Regions from separate parts of the Enterobacter sp. 6722112 genome, predicted to be linked through region 4. Evidence: predicted binding sites of a transcription regulator. Region 4 holds the regulator's gene; each other region holds the start of a gene.
What was found. Region 4 encodes LexA, which represses DNA repair genes until DNA is damaged. Its sites were predicted from a motif close to TNCTGTATGTACATACAGNA; they were not measured.

Region 1 (4,211 bases), on a different contig from region 4:
GATCTGGATTATCGTCACGCTGTTAAATATGTCGCGGTAGGGATACCCGTTACCGGATACCCCCCGCACAGATCCCGGCGTGCGCGATTTACGCACCGGGCTCCTGCCTCGGGTGTCTGGCGGTGAACCGCTCCACAGGCCATGGATGAAGAACCCGAACCCTTGGTAGCCATGCGGCTGCCAGTTTGTTTGCTTTCGTCCAGGTCGTATCATCCTTCTGGCTCCTGCGCCTGAGCGCCCGGCGCCAGAGGTTTGTTACGTGTGTCCTGAACTTCTGCATGGTGGGGAAGTTGCCCGGTACCGAGTGATAGTTCAGGTATCCCTGAACCACTCTCCTGAGCCATTTTCCCTGTTCGGGGATTGAGTAATGCCAGCGCCTTCGCAGACCGTCTTTGATGGCTTTCAGAGTTGCCGTCATCCGATCCCGGCGGGTCTTTCGTATCAGCATGAACCTGCCGTTGCGATCTTTCCCGCTGATGTGCGTGAACCCGAGGAAGTTGAACGTTTCTGGTTTGCCTTTTCCCCTGATGGCACGGTTTTCGGCAGCGAAGCGGCCGAACTCCATCAGACGGGTTTTCTCCGGGTGAACCGTGAGTCCGAACTCCCTCAGTCTGCGCTGCATGGCTATACGGAAGCGCCGGGCATCGTATCGTTTGTCGAACCCGATGACGATGTCATCGGCGTATCTGACCATTACCACATTGCCTGTGGCATAGCGACGTCGCCACTGATGCGCCCACAGATCGAAGACGTAGTGGAGGTATATGTTTGCCAGCAGCGGTGAGATGACCGCACCCTGTGGGGTGCCTTCCTCCGTTGCTCGCCATTGACCCTCCTCCAACGTCCCGGCTGTGAGCCACTTACGTATGAGCCTGATTACGCTCCGGTCGCCGATCCGATGCTCTGTGAACCTGATCAGCCATTCGTGGCTCACCCTGTCGAAGAACTGACTGATGTCGGCATCCAGTACCCAGTTTACGTTAGTGCGTACCAGCCCTGTGGCCAGTGCGTCCAGTGCATCGTGCTGGCTTCGCCCGGGTCTGAACCCGTATGAGAACCCCATAAAGTCGTTTTCATAGACTGCGTTCAGGATTTTCACCAGCGCATACTGGACGATCTTGTCCTCCAGCGAGGCGATGCCGAGCGGGCGTTGTTTTCCATCCGCTTTTGGGATGTAGTGACGCCTGCCGGGCTGCGCCCTGTAGCTGCCCTGATGTAGCCTCCGGTGCAGATCTGTTATGTTGTTCTTCATGTTTCCGGCGTAGTCCATCCACCTGATGCCATCCACTCCGGCGGCCGCTTTCCTGCTCAGGGAGAGGAATGCGGCTTCCAGTGCTTCGACTGTCAGCAGGTGGAACAATGCTGTAAACCGTTCTTTCTTCCGCTGCTTCGCAGCTTCCCGCACGCGTGACAGCCTCTGTGACATGCTTTCCCGGCTCTGTGTCCGGCGCATGTGTGGCTGTTCCGCGTTCCCCTTGGCCCCGCTCCTTCGCTCCACTGACTCCGCTCCTTTCGGGTTGTTCGCCTGCTTCGCCGCTACTATGAGCGAGTCCGACTTCTCCTCTCCGTACATCACCGGCTATGACTCCTCGTCTTCCCGGTGCGGGCCGTCTCCGACACTGGCAGATGGTCAGAGGGGAGATCTCCCGGTTCCCGCGTAGAGATCGTATTGACATGCCAGGGTCTCAGACCCCGCCGGGTCCATGTGGCACTCGCAGTATCGCACCCTATGATGTTGCCTTCCGTTAACAGTACAACGTCGGCACCCGGTAATTTAATATACATTTCGTGGCTCAATGGCTGGCCTGTCAACACCCCTGTCAACGCTTCGCCCCATACCTCGCGGTATGCAACGCATGACTCGGGGACCTTGTGGATTGCTGGTCCTTCAATGGTCGGGGACTTTCACCCCTTGATCTCTACCGGTCTCCCGGCGAACACTGTATGTATAACCAGTAAAATTAGAGTGTCAGGAGGAAAGATGAAACTACAACTTTTCAGCACCGGGAAAGAACTCCCGCCACAGGCCCATCCATTGTTTGCCGATCTGGCCAGCTGCGGTTTTCCCAGCCCTGCTGCTGACTATGTCGAGTCCGATCTGGATCTCCATGATTACTGCATACGGCATCCGAGCGCGACGTACTACCTGCGTGCCAGCGGAGACAGCATGGCCGACGGCAGTCTGTACAATGGCGATCTGCTGGTTGTGGACAGTGCTGAAAAGCCGCGGCACGGCGATATCGTTGTCGCCAGCATGCAGGGGGAGTTTACGGTGAAACGGCTTCTGCTGACGCCGCGACTGACGCTGCAGCCCATGAATGCCTCCTGGTCGCCGATTTATCCTGATCCCGACGAGCTGGATATCTTTGGCGTCGTCACGCATATCATCCACCGCCCGAGGGAGATGTACTGATGTTTGCCCTGGCCGATGTGAACAGCTTCTATGCCAGCTGTGAACGTGTTTTCCGCCCGGATTTGAAAGGAAAGCCGATAGTCGTCCTGAGCAACAACGACGGGAATGTAATCGCTCGCAGTGCCGAGGCGAAGCCCTGGATCAAAATGGGAACTCCGTGGTTTCAGATAAAAAACGAAAGATACCCGGAAAAAATATATGCGTTTTCAAGTAATTATGAACTTTACGCCTCGATATCGGCGCGCGTGATGAACTGCCTGGAGGAACTGGCCCCCAGGGTGGAACAGTATTCAATTGATGAGATGTTCCTCGACCTGACCGGCGTGGAGCACTGTATGGGGCTTGAGGACTTCGCCCGGCAGCTGCGTCAGCAGGTGTATGACTGTACCCGCCTGACCATTGGCGTGGGCGCCGGACCAACGAAAACCCTCGCAAAATCAGCCCAGTGGGCCTCAAAAGAGTGGAAACAGTTTCATGGCGTACTCGCTCTGACCAGGGGAAATCCGCAAAGGACGCGGAAACTGCTTTCACTGCAGCCGGTTGAAGAAATCTGGGGGGTGGGTAACCGTATTGCACGCAAGCTAAATGTGCTGGGCATAAAAACCGCGCTCGATCTGGCTCTGACGAACCCGGCCTTCATCCGCAAAAATTTTTCTGTCGTCCTTGAGCGAACGGTACGGGAACTGAACGGGGAAAGCTGCCTTTCGCTTGAGGAAGCCCCTCCGACGAAACAGCAAATTGTCTGCAGCCGCAGTTTTGGCGTGAAGATCACGGAGTACGAGTCACTCCGTCAGGCTATCTGTCAGCACGCAGAGCGGGCCTCTGAAAAACTGCGTAAAGAGCACCAGTATTGCCGGCATATTTCCGTTTTCATCAAAACGTCTCCGTTCGCCATTAAAGAGCCTTACTACGGCAACGTGGCTACGGAAAAACTTCTTACACCCACTCAGGACACCAGGGACATCATTGCAGCCGCTACAACGGCTCTGGAGCGTATCTGGAGGGATGGGCACCGGTATGCCAAAGCCGGAGTTATGCTGAATGACTTCACCGGCTCCGGAGTTTCGCAGCTGCAACTGTTCGACGAACGCCCGCCACGCCCTCACAGTGCTGAGCTGATGAGGGTTCTGGACGGGATCAACAACTCAGGGCTGGGTAAAGTATGGTTTGCGGGGCGGGGTATGGCCCCGGAATGGCAGATGAAACGGGAGATGCTTTCTCCTGCTTATACGACACGATGGTCAGATATTCCTGCAGCGAAACTGGCGTGAAACTATGGCGATTTCACCGTGAAATTCTCAACCTAAACTGCCTAATTACAATAAGTTAGATGTGAAATCGCCATGGCGAAATTATTGACTCAAATTTCTGTCAAGGACTTCGTTGATAGCCTTGTCCAGTTCATCCTGAATCACTTTTGACATACGGCTAAACTCATAAGTCAGCGTGCGCCCTTTCACACGCTTACGCGCGAACTTGTCCTTTTCTTCAAAAGACCAGAGTGGGGAAACCACTGACTTTTCCTTGGGAGATGGATCTATCAATGCCTGAGATGCCTGAGAAATCAGCTTCAGAATACTGGCTTTCTGTTCGTCTTCTGGTCGCTCGCCATCACTCAAAATTGCATCGAGCTGAGCTGATACAGACTGAATGAGTTCTTCAGGCGTTAATCCCTTTTCACCGAGTTTTTCATTAACTTCTAAAAGAAGTTTATAATCACTAAACGATAGCTCCGACTGAACCGGGAACAGAGAAATTAAGTCTTGCGGTACGGCCGCCGCCTGCAGCGCCCTGGTAA
Region 2 (4,211 bases), 3.3 Mb from region 4:
CGTGGCAATCGGGGTAGGATTCGGCGCGCTGTTCGCGCTGGCGATTAGCGGTCTGTGGGTCTGGCAGCGTCGTCGTTGAATTGTGCGGCCTGATGCCCTCACCCCGGCCCTCTCCCACAGGGAGAGGGTGAAAACCCTAAAAACGGCAACGCACGTTGCCGTTTTGCTTTTATTACGGTGCCGGGTAGGTATAAACCTGATGCACCGCTTCAATCTCCGCTAATACCTCTTCACTCAGGTTCAGATGGAAACTCTCAATATTTGTTTTCAACTGATCCATCGTCGTTGCGCCGAGCAGGGTACTCGCCACAAACGGCTGACGACGCACGAAGGCCAGCGCCATCTGCGCCGGATCGAGTCCGTAGCGTTTCGCGATATCCACGTAGGCCGCAACGGCTTTTTGCGTCTGCTCGCCGCTATAGCGGGTGAAGCGGCTGAAAAGCGTGTTACGCGCACCAGCCGGTTTCGCGCCGTTCAGGTATTTGCCCGTCAGGGTACCGAAGCCCAGACAGGAGTAGGCGAGCAGCTCCACCTCTTCGTACTGCGTCACCTCCGCCAGACCCACTTCATAACTGCGGTTCAGCAGGCTGTACGGGTTCTGAATGGTCACGATGCGCGGCAGATCGTGTTTATCGGCCAGATGCAGATAGCGCATCACGCCAAACGCCGTCTCGTTGGAAACGCCGATGTAGCGGATCTTACCCGCCCGCTGGCACTCCGTGAGCGCTTCCAGCGTTTCCAGCAGGGTAACTGCCGGAGCACTTTCGTTCCAGGTGTAGCCAAGCTTACCGAAGCAGTTCGTCGGACGCTGCGGCCAGTGCACCTGATAAAGATCGAGATAGTCGGTTTGCAGGCGCTTGAGGCTGGCATCCAGCGCGGCACGGATATTCTTCCGATCGAGGATCTGGTTAGGGCGGATCCCGGCATCGTTATTACGGGAAGGGCCGCTGACTTTGGAGGCGATGACCAGCTTTTCGCGATTACCGCGTTTCGCCAGCCAGTTGCCGACATACGTTTCAGTAAGACCTTGTGTTTCCGGGCGGGGAGGAACGGGGTACATCTCCGCCACGTCAATCAGGTTAATGCCCTGGCTGACGGCGTAATCGAGTTGTGCATGGGCATCGGCTTCGCTGTTTTGTTCACCAAATGTCATGGTGCCCAACCCCAGTTGGCTAATCTCCAGAGCGCTGTGGGGGATACGGTGATAATGCATAGCCGGTTTCCTTTTTTAGACATACAGACTGCGTCAGGAACCTCCCGACAAAGGAATATAAACATGGCAGAGGGAAGGCAAAAGGGGAAGGAAAAAATCAAAAAGGCCAGCAAGCTACTGACCTTTATCTGTTTAACGCTCGATGATCTGGGAGACTTCGTCGCGATTAATCTGCATTTGATTGCCTTCGCGATCGCGGTAACTCACCAGACCGGTATCGTCGTCGACTTCGGGTTTGCCATCGGTCAGGATCATACGACCATCTTTCGTTGACATGACATAGTCGCTGCTGCAACCCGATACCGCAAACGCTAAACCGACTGCTGAGATAATTACTGCCCATTTTTTCATCGTTCTCATCCTCACCTGGCTCGTATCAAATCATAGTGTAGTAATAACCTGATATTACGACAGGTGAAAGGGGGGAAATCTTAAAAAGGAGGAGATTATGTTAGCCGGAGCGCAAAATTGGTAAAAAACTATGTTTTCAACAGGAAGTGGCGTGCCAGCAGCGCCCCGGTGAAATTCTTTTTAAGATAGAAACCGCGCGGCAGCGTCAGGATCGGTTCGCCCTGTGCGCCTACCGCTTCAGTGAGCGCTTTGCTGTTGGCGGCTTTGGGACGAAGTTGCAGCACTTCGCCATGCCGGGCGGTGATACGCTCAACCTGTCCCAGCACAATCATGTCCATCAGCTCTTCCCAGTCCTGGGAAAGCTGTCTCTCCTCTTCTTCATTCGGGCTCCAGAGCAGCGGGGCGCCAACGCGACGCTCAGCCAGCGGGATCTGCCTGTCGCCCTCAACGGGTACCCACAACACCCGCTTCAGCTTATGCCTGACGTGGCTGGTTTCCCATGTCACTCCGCTGTTACCCGTGAGCGGCGCAACGCAGACAAAGGTGGTTTCCAGCGGCCGCCCCTGGCTATCGATGGGGATCGTCTTCAGTTCCACCCCCAGCGCCGCAAAATCTTGCTCGGGTTTACTGCCCGCGCTTGCGCCCAGCCAGCGTTCCAGCAACACGCCGATCCAGCCCTTATCACGCTTTAGATCGTTAGGTATCGTCAACCCCGCCATCACGGCCAGCTCGCCCAGTGAATAGCCTGCCAGGCGTTGTGCCTGCTGGAGCAACTGGGCTTCACTGACGGGAGGAGAGAGCAGTGGGGCGAGAGATTGCATGCTAACGACCTTTTGATTAAAAAATGAGCTGATATTTTATCCCTTGTGGACAGAGTTTACCTTTTTCTGTGCACCTATTCCATGTGGATGATTTATATCATCTTTTTTAGAATACAATCCGTCCCGCGGCGGCTAAAAAACAGGTTGTGCAATTCTGGTCACTGACAATAAACAGGATCTTACACCATGTTATCCACAGAAAAATGGGATAACTGGGAATAACTGCCACTACTGTTTCAATTTACAGCCTTGACGTGCGATGAAAATCGAATTTTCACACAAATTGTGCCTAACTTATTGGCACAAACTGTGGATAAAACCGACGCTGTTCGATCTTTCATCAGCAGGAGGATCTTTGATGTGATGATCGTCACGTTTATCGCCCTGGATACCCTTAATTTCAATATAATCATATGAATTTAAATGATTTGTTATAAGCGGGGTAAATTGGCGGCTCGTCGGGTTACAAGGTTGTTCATCGGTAATTCCGCACTTCTTCACAACTATATCCACAGAAAAGGTGAATAAAAATGGTCTCTGTCGCCCGCATCTGTTTATAACTCCGCACTAAATTGTGAGTTATTCAAATGTTATTAGGTTGCAGGCCTGTAAGAGAGTGGTTTACCGCCTCCCTGTAGTGTGAAACAATCATTCATATATCAGATTTAGTTTGGGGTAGTCCGGTGATTGATGACGATGGCTACCGCCCAAACGTAGGAATAGTAATTTGTAATCGTCAGGGCCAGGTGATGTGGGCCCGGCGATATGGTCAGCACTCCTGGCAGTTCCCGCAAGGCGGGATCAATCCCGGAGAGTCCCCAGAACAAGCGATGTACCGGGAGCTGTTTGAAGAGGTTGGTTTAAGCCGAAAAGATGTTCGCATCCTGGCTTCGACCCGCAACTGGTTGCGTTACAAGTTACCGAAACGTTTGGTGCGTTGGGACACAAAGCCGGTTTGTATCGGCCAGAAACAGAAGTGGTTTCTTTTGCAGTTGGTGGGCAACGATTCAGATATCAATATGCAAACCAGCAGCACGCCAGAGTTTGATGGCTGGCGCTGGGTAAGCTACTGGTATCCGGTTCGTCAGGTCGTGTCATTTAAGCGCGATGTATATCGTAGGGTGATGAAAGAGTTCGCAAGTGTCGTGATGCAGCTTCAGGAGACGCCTCCGAAGCCACAGAGCGCACCTGCCTGGCGACGTAAAAGAGGTTAAGCTACGCAAATCATGCTCACCCGCTTGCGAGAAATAGTTGAAAAGGTTGCCAGTGCGCCTCGCCTCAACGAGGCGCTGAATATTCTGGTGACGGACATCTGTCTTGCGATGGAAACCGAGGTCTGTTCGGTCTACCTGGCCGACCATGACCGACGTTGCTACTACCTGATGGCAACCCGCGGTTTAAAAAAACCACGGGGACGCACCGTCACGCTCGCGTTTGATGAAGGTATTGTTGGCCTGGTCGGGCGACTGGCGGAGCCAATCAACCTTGCCGATGCGCAAAAACACCCCAGCTTCAAATATATCCCTTCCGTCAAAGAGGAGCGGTTCCGCGCTTTCCTTGGCGTGCCGATTATTCAGCGTCGTCAACTGCTTGGCGTGCTTGTTGTCCAGCAACGAGAGTTGCGGCAGTACGACGAAAGCGAGGAGTCTTTCCTCGTCACGCTGGCAACGCAGATGGCTGCGATCCTCTCCCAGTCTCAGCTGGCAGCCCTTTTTGGGCAGTATCGTCATACCCGCATCCGCGCGCTTCCGGCCTCGCCGGGCGTCGCGATTGCCGAAGGCTGGATGGATGCCACGCTCCCGCTGATGGAGCAGGTCTATGAAGCC
Region 3 (4,211 bases), 690 kb from region 4:
ATACCCAACAGCGTGAGGATCATCGTGCAGATGGCTATTATCGCCTCGCTGGTGATCGTGGTCGATCAGCTCCTGCGCGCCTTCGCCTATGAAACCTCGAAGCAGCTTTCGGTGTTTGTCGGCCTGATAATCACCAACTGCATCGTGATGGGGCGTGCTGAAGCCTATGCGATGAAAATGCCACCGCTGGCGAGCTTTATGGACGGTATCGGCAACGGTCTGGGTTACGGCGTGATCCTGTTGACGGTTGGTTTCCTGCGCGAACTTATTGGCAGCGGCAAGCTGTTTGGCATTCCGGTGCTGGATACGGTACAGAACGGCGGCTGGTATCTGCCGAACGGCCTGTTCCTGCTGGCCCCAAGCGCATTTTTCATTATCGGTTTGCTGATCTGGCTGATTCGTACGTTGAAGCCTGAACAGCAGGAAAAGGAGTAACCGACAATGGCTCATTACCTGAGTTTATTTGTGCGCTCGGTGTTTGTTGAAAACATGGCGCTCGCTTTCTTCCTGGGCATGTGTACGTTCCTTGCCGTTTCTAAAAAGGTATCGACGGCATTTGGTCTGGGCGTGGCAGTTACCGTTGTGCTGGGGCTTTCCGTTCCGATTAACAACCTGGTATTCAACTTCGTGCTGCGCGATGGCGCGCTGGTGGAGGGGGTTGATCTTAGCTTCCTGAACTTCATCACCTTTATCGGAGTGATTGCGGCGCTTGTTCAGATCCTGGAGATGATCCTCGATAAATACTTCCCGTCGCTGTACAACGCGCTGGGGATCTTCCTGCCGCTGATCGCCGTGAACTGCGCCATCTTCGGTGGCGTCTCGTTTATGGTTCAGCGCGATTACAACTTCAGTGAATCGGTTGTGTATGGCTTCGGTTCCGGTATCGGCTGGATGCTGGCGATTGTCACCATGGCGGGGATCCGTGAAAAAATGAAATATGCCAACGTACCTGCGGGGCTTCGTGGCTTAGGGATCACCTTTATCACCACCGGCCTGATGGCGTTGGGCTTTATGTCCTTCTCCGGTGTGCAGCTATAAGGGCTAACAGATGGAAATTATTCTTGGCGTGGTGATGTTCACGCTGATAGTACTGGTGCTGTCAGGGCTGATCCTGGCGGCGCGTGCGAAGCTGGTCAATTCCGGGGATGTGATCATTGATATCAATGACGATCCGCAGAATCAGATCCGTACCCCGGCAGGGGATAAGCTGCTTAACACGCTCTCCGGCAACGGGATTTTTGTCTCGTCTGCCTGTGGCGGCGGTGGCTCCTGTGGCCAGTGCCGTGTGACGGTCAAAGAGGGCGGCGGTGATATTCTGCCAACGGAACTGTCGCATATCACGAAGCGTGAAGCGAAAGAGGGATGCCGTCTGGCGTGCCAGGTCGCTGTGCGCCAGAACATGAAGATTGAGCTGCCGGAGGAGATCTTCGGCGTGAAAAAATGGGAATGCGAAGTTATCTCTAACGATAACAAAGCCACGTTCATCAAAGAGCTCAAACTGCGTGTCCCTGAAGGGGAGAGCGTCCCGTTCCGTGCGGGTGGGTATATCCAGATTGATTGTCCGGCACACACCGTCGCGTATGCTGACTTCGATGTGCCTGAGGAGTACCGGGCAGACTGGGATAAATTTAACCTCTTCCGCTTTGTTTCCGAGGTAAAAGAGCCCGCGCTTCGCGCCTATTCCATGGCTAACTATCCGGAAGAGAAGGGCATTATTATGCTCAACGTGCGTATCGCCACGCCGCCACCGAATGTGCCTGATGCCCCTCCTGGCGTCATGTCGTCGTATATCTGGTCCCTCAAGCCTGGCGACAAAGTGACGATTTCCGGCCCGTTCGGCGAATTCTTTGCCAAAGATACTGACGCGGAGATGGTCTTTATCGGCGGCGGTGCGGGTATGGCGCCGATGCGTTCGCATATTTTTGACCAGCTCAAACGACTTGGCAGCAAGCGTAAGATCAGCTTCTGGTACGGGGCGCGTTCACTGCGCGAAATGTTCTATGACGATGAGTTTGAACAACTGGCGCGTGATAACCCTAACTTTACCTTCCATGTGGCGCTATCCGATCCGCAGCCGGAAGATAACTGGACAGGCTATACGGGCTTCATCCACAACGTGCTGTATGAAAATTACCTCAAACAGCACCCGGCACCGGAAGACTGCGAGTTCTATATGTGTGGTCCACCAATGATGAACGCCGCCGTGATTAAGATGCTAAAAGATCTTGGCGTGGAAGATGAGAACATCATGCTTGATGATTTCGGAGGCTGATTATGCTGACTTTTCTGGCGACCTTTGCGGTGTTTGTGCTGGTGATCTTCGGCATGTCCTTAGGCTGGATCATCAAGCGTAAAAGCATTCAGGGCAGTTGCGGAGGCATCTCTTCCATCGGAATGGAAAAAGTGTGCGATTGTCCGGAACCGTGCGATGCGCGGAAAAAGCGGATGGCTCGCGAGCAGCAACGCATTATTTAGTCTTCCAGGTCGGGTAAGGCAACGCCGCCACCCGACAATTCCTGCGCGCACTTCTCAACCCTCATTTGTTTACTGTATACTTATCCAGTAATAAGTGAGGGCTTACTATGCGCAAAATAATCCATGTCGATATGGACTGCTTTTTTGCCGCAGTGGAGATGCGTGACAACCCGGCGCTGCGGGATATTCCGATCGCCATTGGCGGCAGCCGGGTTCAGCGCGGTGTCATCAGCACCGCCAACTATCCTGCTCGCAAATACGGTGTACGCAGCGCCATGCCGACAGCGATGGCGCTGAAACTGTGCCCGCATCTCACTCTTTTGCCCGGACGTTTTGATGCCTATAAAGAAGCATCGAGCCACATTCGGGAGATCTTCTCCCGCTACACCTCACTGATTGAACCGTTATCGCTGGATGAAGCCTATCTGGATGTCACCCACAGCGTGCACTGCCACGGCTCCGCCACCCTGATGGCGCAGGAGATCCGCCAGACTATTTTTAACGAGCTGAACCTGACGGCATCGGCAGGCGTCGCGCCGGTCAAATTTCTCGCCAAAATCGCCTCCGATTTAAATAAGCCCAACGGCCAGTACGTCATCACTCCGGAAGAGGTTCCGGCGTTTTTAAAGACGCTGCCGCTCAGCAAAATCCCCGGCGTGGGCAAAGTCTCCGCCGCGAAGCTGGAAAGTATGGGGCTACGCACCTGCGAAGACGTTCAGCACAGCGATCTGGCGCTGCTGCTTAAGCGTTTTGGCAAGTTTGGCCGCGTACTGTGGGAACGCAGTCAGGGCATTGATGACCGGGATGTGAACAACGAACGGCTGCGTAAATCGGTCGGCGTTGAACGCACGCTGAGCGAAGATATCCATGACTGGACCGAGTGTGAAACCATTATTACGGAACAGCTTTATCCTGAGCTTGAACGACGCTTACTGAAGGTCAAACCGGATCTGCTTATTGCCCGACAGGGCATCAAACTGAAATTTAACGATTTTCAGCAGACGACGCAGGAGCACGTCTGGCCACGCCTCAACAAAGAGGATCTTATCGCGACGGCGAAAAAGGCGTGGGAAGAACGGCGGGGCGGACGAGGGGTGAGGCTGGTGGGGCTGCACGTCACCTTGCTGGATCCGCAGCTGGAGCGTCAACTGGTGTTGGGACTGTAGATTACGCTAATCGTAGGCCCGGCAAGCGTAGCGCCACCGGGCATCAAACGGCTAATTACTTAACAGGAATTGCTTTCAGCAGCTCAGTCAGCAGCGTCCAATAGTGACCGACGCTTTCAATGTGAACCTGCTCATCCGGGGAGTGTGGCCCGGTGATGGTTGGCCCGATGGAGACCATGTCCATATCCGGATACGGTTTCTTGAACAGACCACACTCCAGACCCGCATGAATAACCTGAATGTTCGGGGTGCTGTTGAACAGTCGCTGATAAGTTTCACGCACCAGTGCCATGACCGGAGAACTTGCATCCGGCTGCCAGCCCGGGTAGCTGCCTTTTGCAGACGTTTTCGCGCCGGCCAGGGTGCCCAGAGATTCCAGCATGCTCACAACGTACTCTTTACCGCTGTCGATCAGGGAACGGATCAGGCAGATGATCTCTGCGCTGTCGTCACCCATGGTCACCACGCCCACGTTCAGGGAGGTTTCCACCACGCCTTTCGCCACGTCAGAGTTGCGAATAACGCCGTTTGGCGTTGCGTTCAGCAGCTGGACGAACGTGTCACGAGACT
Region 4 (4,211 bases):
CGCGCTTCGTCTTCTACGGCACGGGCAATCGCTTTGGAAGCCAGCAGCTTGTTGAACAGATCCTGACGTGCCGGGAGACGTGGTCCAACGGCCGCCAGACGCTGACGTGCAAAGTGCATACGCGCAACGCGCGCCAGCTTTTGCGCAATGATTTTGTCAGTGCCGTGTTCATCCGCCATGCGGCGCAGTGAAACGGAAGGTGAGAAGCGGACAAAGCTGTCGCGTCCCAGCCAGGAGACGGCGAAGAACTTCTGAATGCCGTTGAGCATACGCAGCGGCGGGTTCTCTTCCCCTTTTTCGCGCCCCGGACGACGGCCAAACATCACCGACACCGGCACCATCTGCACATCCAGATCGGGGTTGCTGCGGTGCAGATCGAGGTAATCATGGAACAGCTTAATGGACTCTTCTTTCGGCGTGTAATAGGTGAACACGCGCGGCCCGCCATGGATGAACACGTAGCGCGGCAGCAGCGTACCGTCGACTTCCAGCGGTTCAAGCGGGTCAGGTAAATCGTGCGCCAGACATTGAGCGCGAAGCGTCAGCAGGTCTGCCTTCGAGTTATAAGGCAAAACGTACATAATAGGGCGCGACGTATCGAGCCCTAATTCCAGCGCAGGTTCTGCTGGGATAGACTTACTTTTTACCAGGACGCTTAATGGTAAATTAAGTAATTTGTAGTAAATTCGTGGCCAGCCGGACATAAACGATGTAAAGCCTCTGGTTAATAATGCAATTGCGGCGCAAGGATAACAGAAAGCGCGCAAAATTTCTGTTGTTACCCGTCATACTTCAGGTTGCAGCAAAACGCGCTGCGGCTTTAGTTACAGACGCTATTTATCATAAAAGGTTCTTTTAATGGCCAATAATACCACTGGGTTAACTCGAATCATTAAAGCTGCCGGTTATTCATGGAAAGGTTTCCGCGCGGCATGGGTTAATGAAGCCGCTTTCCGCCAGGAAGCGGTTGCCGCAATCGTTGCCGTTGTCATCGCCTGCTTCCTTGATGTTGATGCTATCACCCGCGTACTGCTCATCGGATCTGTCCTTCTGGTGATGATAGTGGAAATTCTGAATAGCGCTATTGAGGCCGTTGTTGACCGAATCGGGTCGGAATTCCATGAACTGTCTGGCCGGGCGAAAGACATGGGTTCCGCTGCCGTACTGCTGGCGATTATCACTGCGGCGATCACCTGGGTCACGCTGCTTTGGTCGCATTTCCGATGAGCCTCGAGGAATAATTAAGTCCCTGGTTTTTTGTGCAGTTTTTGGTTCCAAAATCGCCTTTGACTGTATATACTCACAGCATAACTGTATATACACCCAGGGGGCGGTATGAAAGCGTTAACGACCAGGCAGCAAGAGGTGTTTGATCTCATTCGGGATCATATCGGCCAGACGGGTATGCCACCCACGCGTGCAGAAATTGCGCAGCGTCTGGGCTTCCGTTCTCCTAATGCTGCCGAAGAGCACCTTAAAGCGCTGGCGCGTAAGGGCGTGATTGAGATTGTTTCCGGCGCCTCACGCGGCATTCGTCTGCTTGTGGAAGAAGAGAGCGGTATTCCACTGGTGGGCCGCGTTGCCGCAGGTGAACCTCTGCTGGCGCAGCAGCACATCGAAGGGCACTATCAGGTTGACCCAGGCATGTTCAAGCCGAGCGCCGATTTCCTGCTGCGCGTTAGCGGAATGTCCATGAAAGATATCGGTATTCTGGATGGCGATCTGCTGGCGGTACACAAAACGCAGGATGTGCGTAACGGGCAAGTCGTGGTGGCGCGCATTGATGATGAAGTGACGGTTAAGCGCCTGAAAAAACAAGGCAATACCGTGCAGCTTCTGCCTGAAAACAATGAATTCTCCCCGATTGTGGTGGATCTCCGCGAGCAGAGCTTCTCTATTGAAGGGCTGGCGGTCGGCGTTATCCGCAACGGTGAATGGCTGTAATCTCTTCCTGACAGGCTGTAGTTCCTCTACAGCCTGGCCTGTTTTCTGATTCCGGTAATTTCCATGGCATTGCTAACTTCTGCCGATAAGGCGTTGTGGCGTCTTGCGCTACCGATGATTTTTTCCAATATTACCGTTCCTCTGCTGGGGCTGGTGGATACGGCGGTTATCGGGCATCTCGATTCGCCGATTTATCTTGGCGGCGTCGCGATCGGCGCAACGGCGACCAGCTTCCTCTTTATGCTGCTGCTTTTTCTGCGCATGAGTACGACAGGCCTGACGGCCCAGGCGTATGGTGCAAAAGATCCCCTGCGTCTGGCGCGTGCGCTGGTTCAGCCGCTCATTCTGGCATTCGGTGCCGGCGCGTTAATCGTTCTGTTGCGTACGCCGCTGATTGATCTTGCGCTCCATATTGTAGGCGGCAGCGATGCCGTACTGGAACAGGCCCGGCGGTTCCTCGAAATTCGCTGGCTCAGCGCGCCCGCTTCACTGGCAAACCTGGTCCTGCTGGGCTGGCTGCTGGGCGTGCAGTACGCCCGCGCGCCGGTGATCCTGCTGGTGGTGGGCAACCTGCTTAACATTGTGCTCGATCTCTGGCTGGTGATGGGGCTGCACATGAACGTCCGGGGCGCGGCGCTGGCCACGGCGATTGCCGAGTACGGTACGCTGCTGATCGGTTTGGGGATGGTCTGGCGCGTGCTGGCGATGCGCGGTATCACCCTGGATCTGCTGAAATCGGCCTGGCGCGGCAACATTCGAAAGCTGCTGGCGCTTAATCGCGACATCATGCTCCGTTCGCTTCTGCTGCAACTCTGCTTTGGTGCATTAACCGTTTTTGGTGCGCGTCTTGGGCCTGAGATCGTTGCCGTCAACGCAGTGCTCATGACATTACTGACCTTTACCGCTTACGCGCTGGATGGTTTTGCTTACGCCGTGGAGGCGCATTCAGGGCAGGCCTATGGCGCGCGTGAAAGCGGCCAGTTACGTGAAGTCTGGCGTGCTGCCTGTCGTCAGGCGGGCCTGGTAGCGCTGGTCTTTGCTCTGGTGTACGCCTGTTTTGGTGGGCATATTGTCGCGCTACTCACCTCGTTGCCCGCGCTACGTGAGCTGGCCGATCGCTACATCCTCTGGCAGGTAGTATTACCGGTGGTGGGCGTGTGGTGCTATTTGCTGGACGGCATGTTTATTGGTGCGACGCGAGGGGCGGAGATGCGCAACAGCATGGCCGTCGCGGCGGCGGGGTTCGGCCTGACGCTGCTAACCCTGCCGTATCTCGGCAATCATGGTCTGTGGCTGGCGCTGGCGGTGTTTCTCTCACTGCGTGGCCTTTCGCTGGCCGTTATCTGGCATCGTCACTGGCGAAACAATACCTGGTTTCCAGCCCCGCACGATATATCGTAACGGTTAAAGATTCCGAATATAAAAACAACTGCCGAATCCTTAACTACAATAATAATCACGTCCAGCAGAAAAGAACGAAGCGGACGATACTCATAGACGCTTAACACGAGGACACGATTATGAATAAAGACGAAATCGGCGGCAACTGGAAGCAATTCAAAGGTAAAGCGAAAGAACAGTGGGGTAAGCTGACAGATGACGATATGACCGTCATTGAAGGTAAGCGCGATCAGCTGGTAGGTAAAATCCAGGAGCGCTACGGTTACGAAAAAGATCAGGCGGAAAACGAAGTCAAAGACTGGGAAACCCGTAACGACTACCGCTGGTAACCGGCACTATCCCCAAGGGCGGCCCTGAGCCGCCTTTTTCTTTGGCTTTAACGCGGCTTTTTCTTCACCAGGATAGAGTGATCGTGCTGACAGGCATCCTGATGGCGGCATGACTCCACCTCCACGCAGGCAGAACATAAGCCGTGGGCTTCAATCACGTTATGGCGCAGCGCAAAGCCCATTCTGGCTGCCAGCGTATGCATAATATCTTCCACACCTTCCGCACACTCTTCCTTCACCACACCACAGCGATCGCAGATAAACATGGCGGACGTGTGAGTTGGCTGGTCAAAAAGATGGCACAGCACATAGCTGTTTGTTGATTCCACTTTATGCACAAACCCTTGCTCCAGCAGGAAATCCAGCGCCCGATAAACGGTCGGCGGTTTTGCCTGCGGCTCGCTTTCACGCAGCAGATCGAGCAGATCGTAGGCGCTGATGGCACCCTGTTGCAGGCTCATCAGACGCAGTACCTCAAGGCGCTGCGGGGTCAGGCGCACATTGCGTTGCGCGCACAGCTTTTCAGCTTGCGCTAAC

Region 1: the regulator LexA is predicted to act here: its motif matches at 1,939-1,958, upstream of umuD (translesion error-prone DNA polymerase V autoproteolytic subunit).
Region 2: the regulator LexA is predicted to act here: its motif matches at 2,615-2,634, upstream of mutH (DNA mismatch repair endonuclease MutH).
Region 3: the regulator LexA is predicted to act here: its motif matches at 2,546-2,565, upstream of dinB (DNA polymerase IV).

Annotation. Positions count from the first base shown of each region.
Region 1 covers NZ_JBZWGR010000004.1:93,221-97,431, forward strand. The annotation lists gene ltrA (group II intron reverse transcriptase/maturase) at 89-1,576, opposite strand; gene umuD (translesion error-prone DNA polymerase V autoproteolytic subunit) at 1,982-2,413, shown strand; gene AC4OVU_RS00915 (Y-family DNA polymerase) at 2,413-3,684, shown strand; gene AC4OVU_RS00920 (ParB family protein) at 3,766-4,211, opposite strand, start outside.
Region 2 covers NZ_JBZWGR010000007.1:3,371,942-3,376,152, reverse strand. The annotation lists gene lplT (lysophospholipid transporter LplT) at 1-79, shown strand, start outside; gene AC4OVU_RS17550 (NADP(H)-dependent aldo-keto reductase) at 173-1,213, opposite strand; gene AC4OVU_RS17545 (YgdI/YgdR family lipoprotein) at 1,346-1,564, opposite strand; gene mutH (DNA mismatch repair endonuclease MutH) at 1,693-2,385, opposite strand; gene rppH (RNA pyrophosphohydrolase) at 3,069-3,599, shown strand; gene ptsP (phosphoenolpyruvate--protein phosphotransferase) at 3,612-4,211, shown strand, end outside.
Region 3 covers NZ_JBZWGR010000007.1:728,779-732,989, forward strand. The annotation lists gene AC4OVU_RS05005 (NADH:ubiquinone reductase (Na(+)-transporting) subunit D) at 1-435, shown strand, start outside; gene nqrE (NADH:ubiquinone reductase (Na(+)-transporting) subunit E) at 442-1,038, shown strand; gene nqrF (NADH:ubiquinone reductase (Na(+)-transporting) subunit F) at 1,049-2,272, shown strand; gene nqrM ((Na+)-NQR maturation NqrM) at 2,275-2,475, shown strand; gene dinB (DNA polymerase IV) at 2,583-3,641, shown strand; gene pepD (cytosol nonspecific dipeptidase) at 3,697-4,211, opposite strand, start outside.
Region 4 covers NZ_JBZWGR010000007.1:42,947-47,157, forward strand. The annotation lists gene plsB (glycerol-3-phosphate 1-O-acyltransferase PlsB) at 1-704, opposite strand, end outside; gene AC4OVU_RS01600 (diacylglycerol kinase) at 859-1,227, shown strand; gene lexA (transcriptional repressor LexA) at 1,336-1,944, shown strand; gene dinF (MATE family efflux transporter DinF) at 2,008-3,345, shown strand; gene AC4OVU_RS01615 (CsbD family protein) at 3,465-3,674, shown strand; gene zur (zinc uptake transcriptional repressor Zur) at 3,722-4,211, opposite strand, start outside.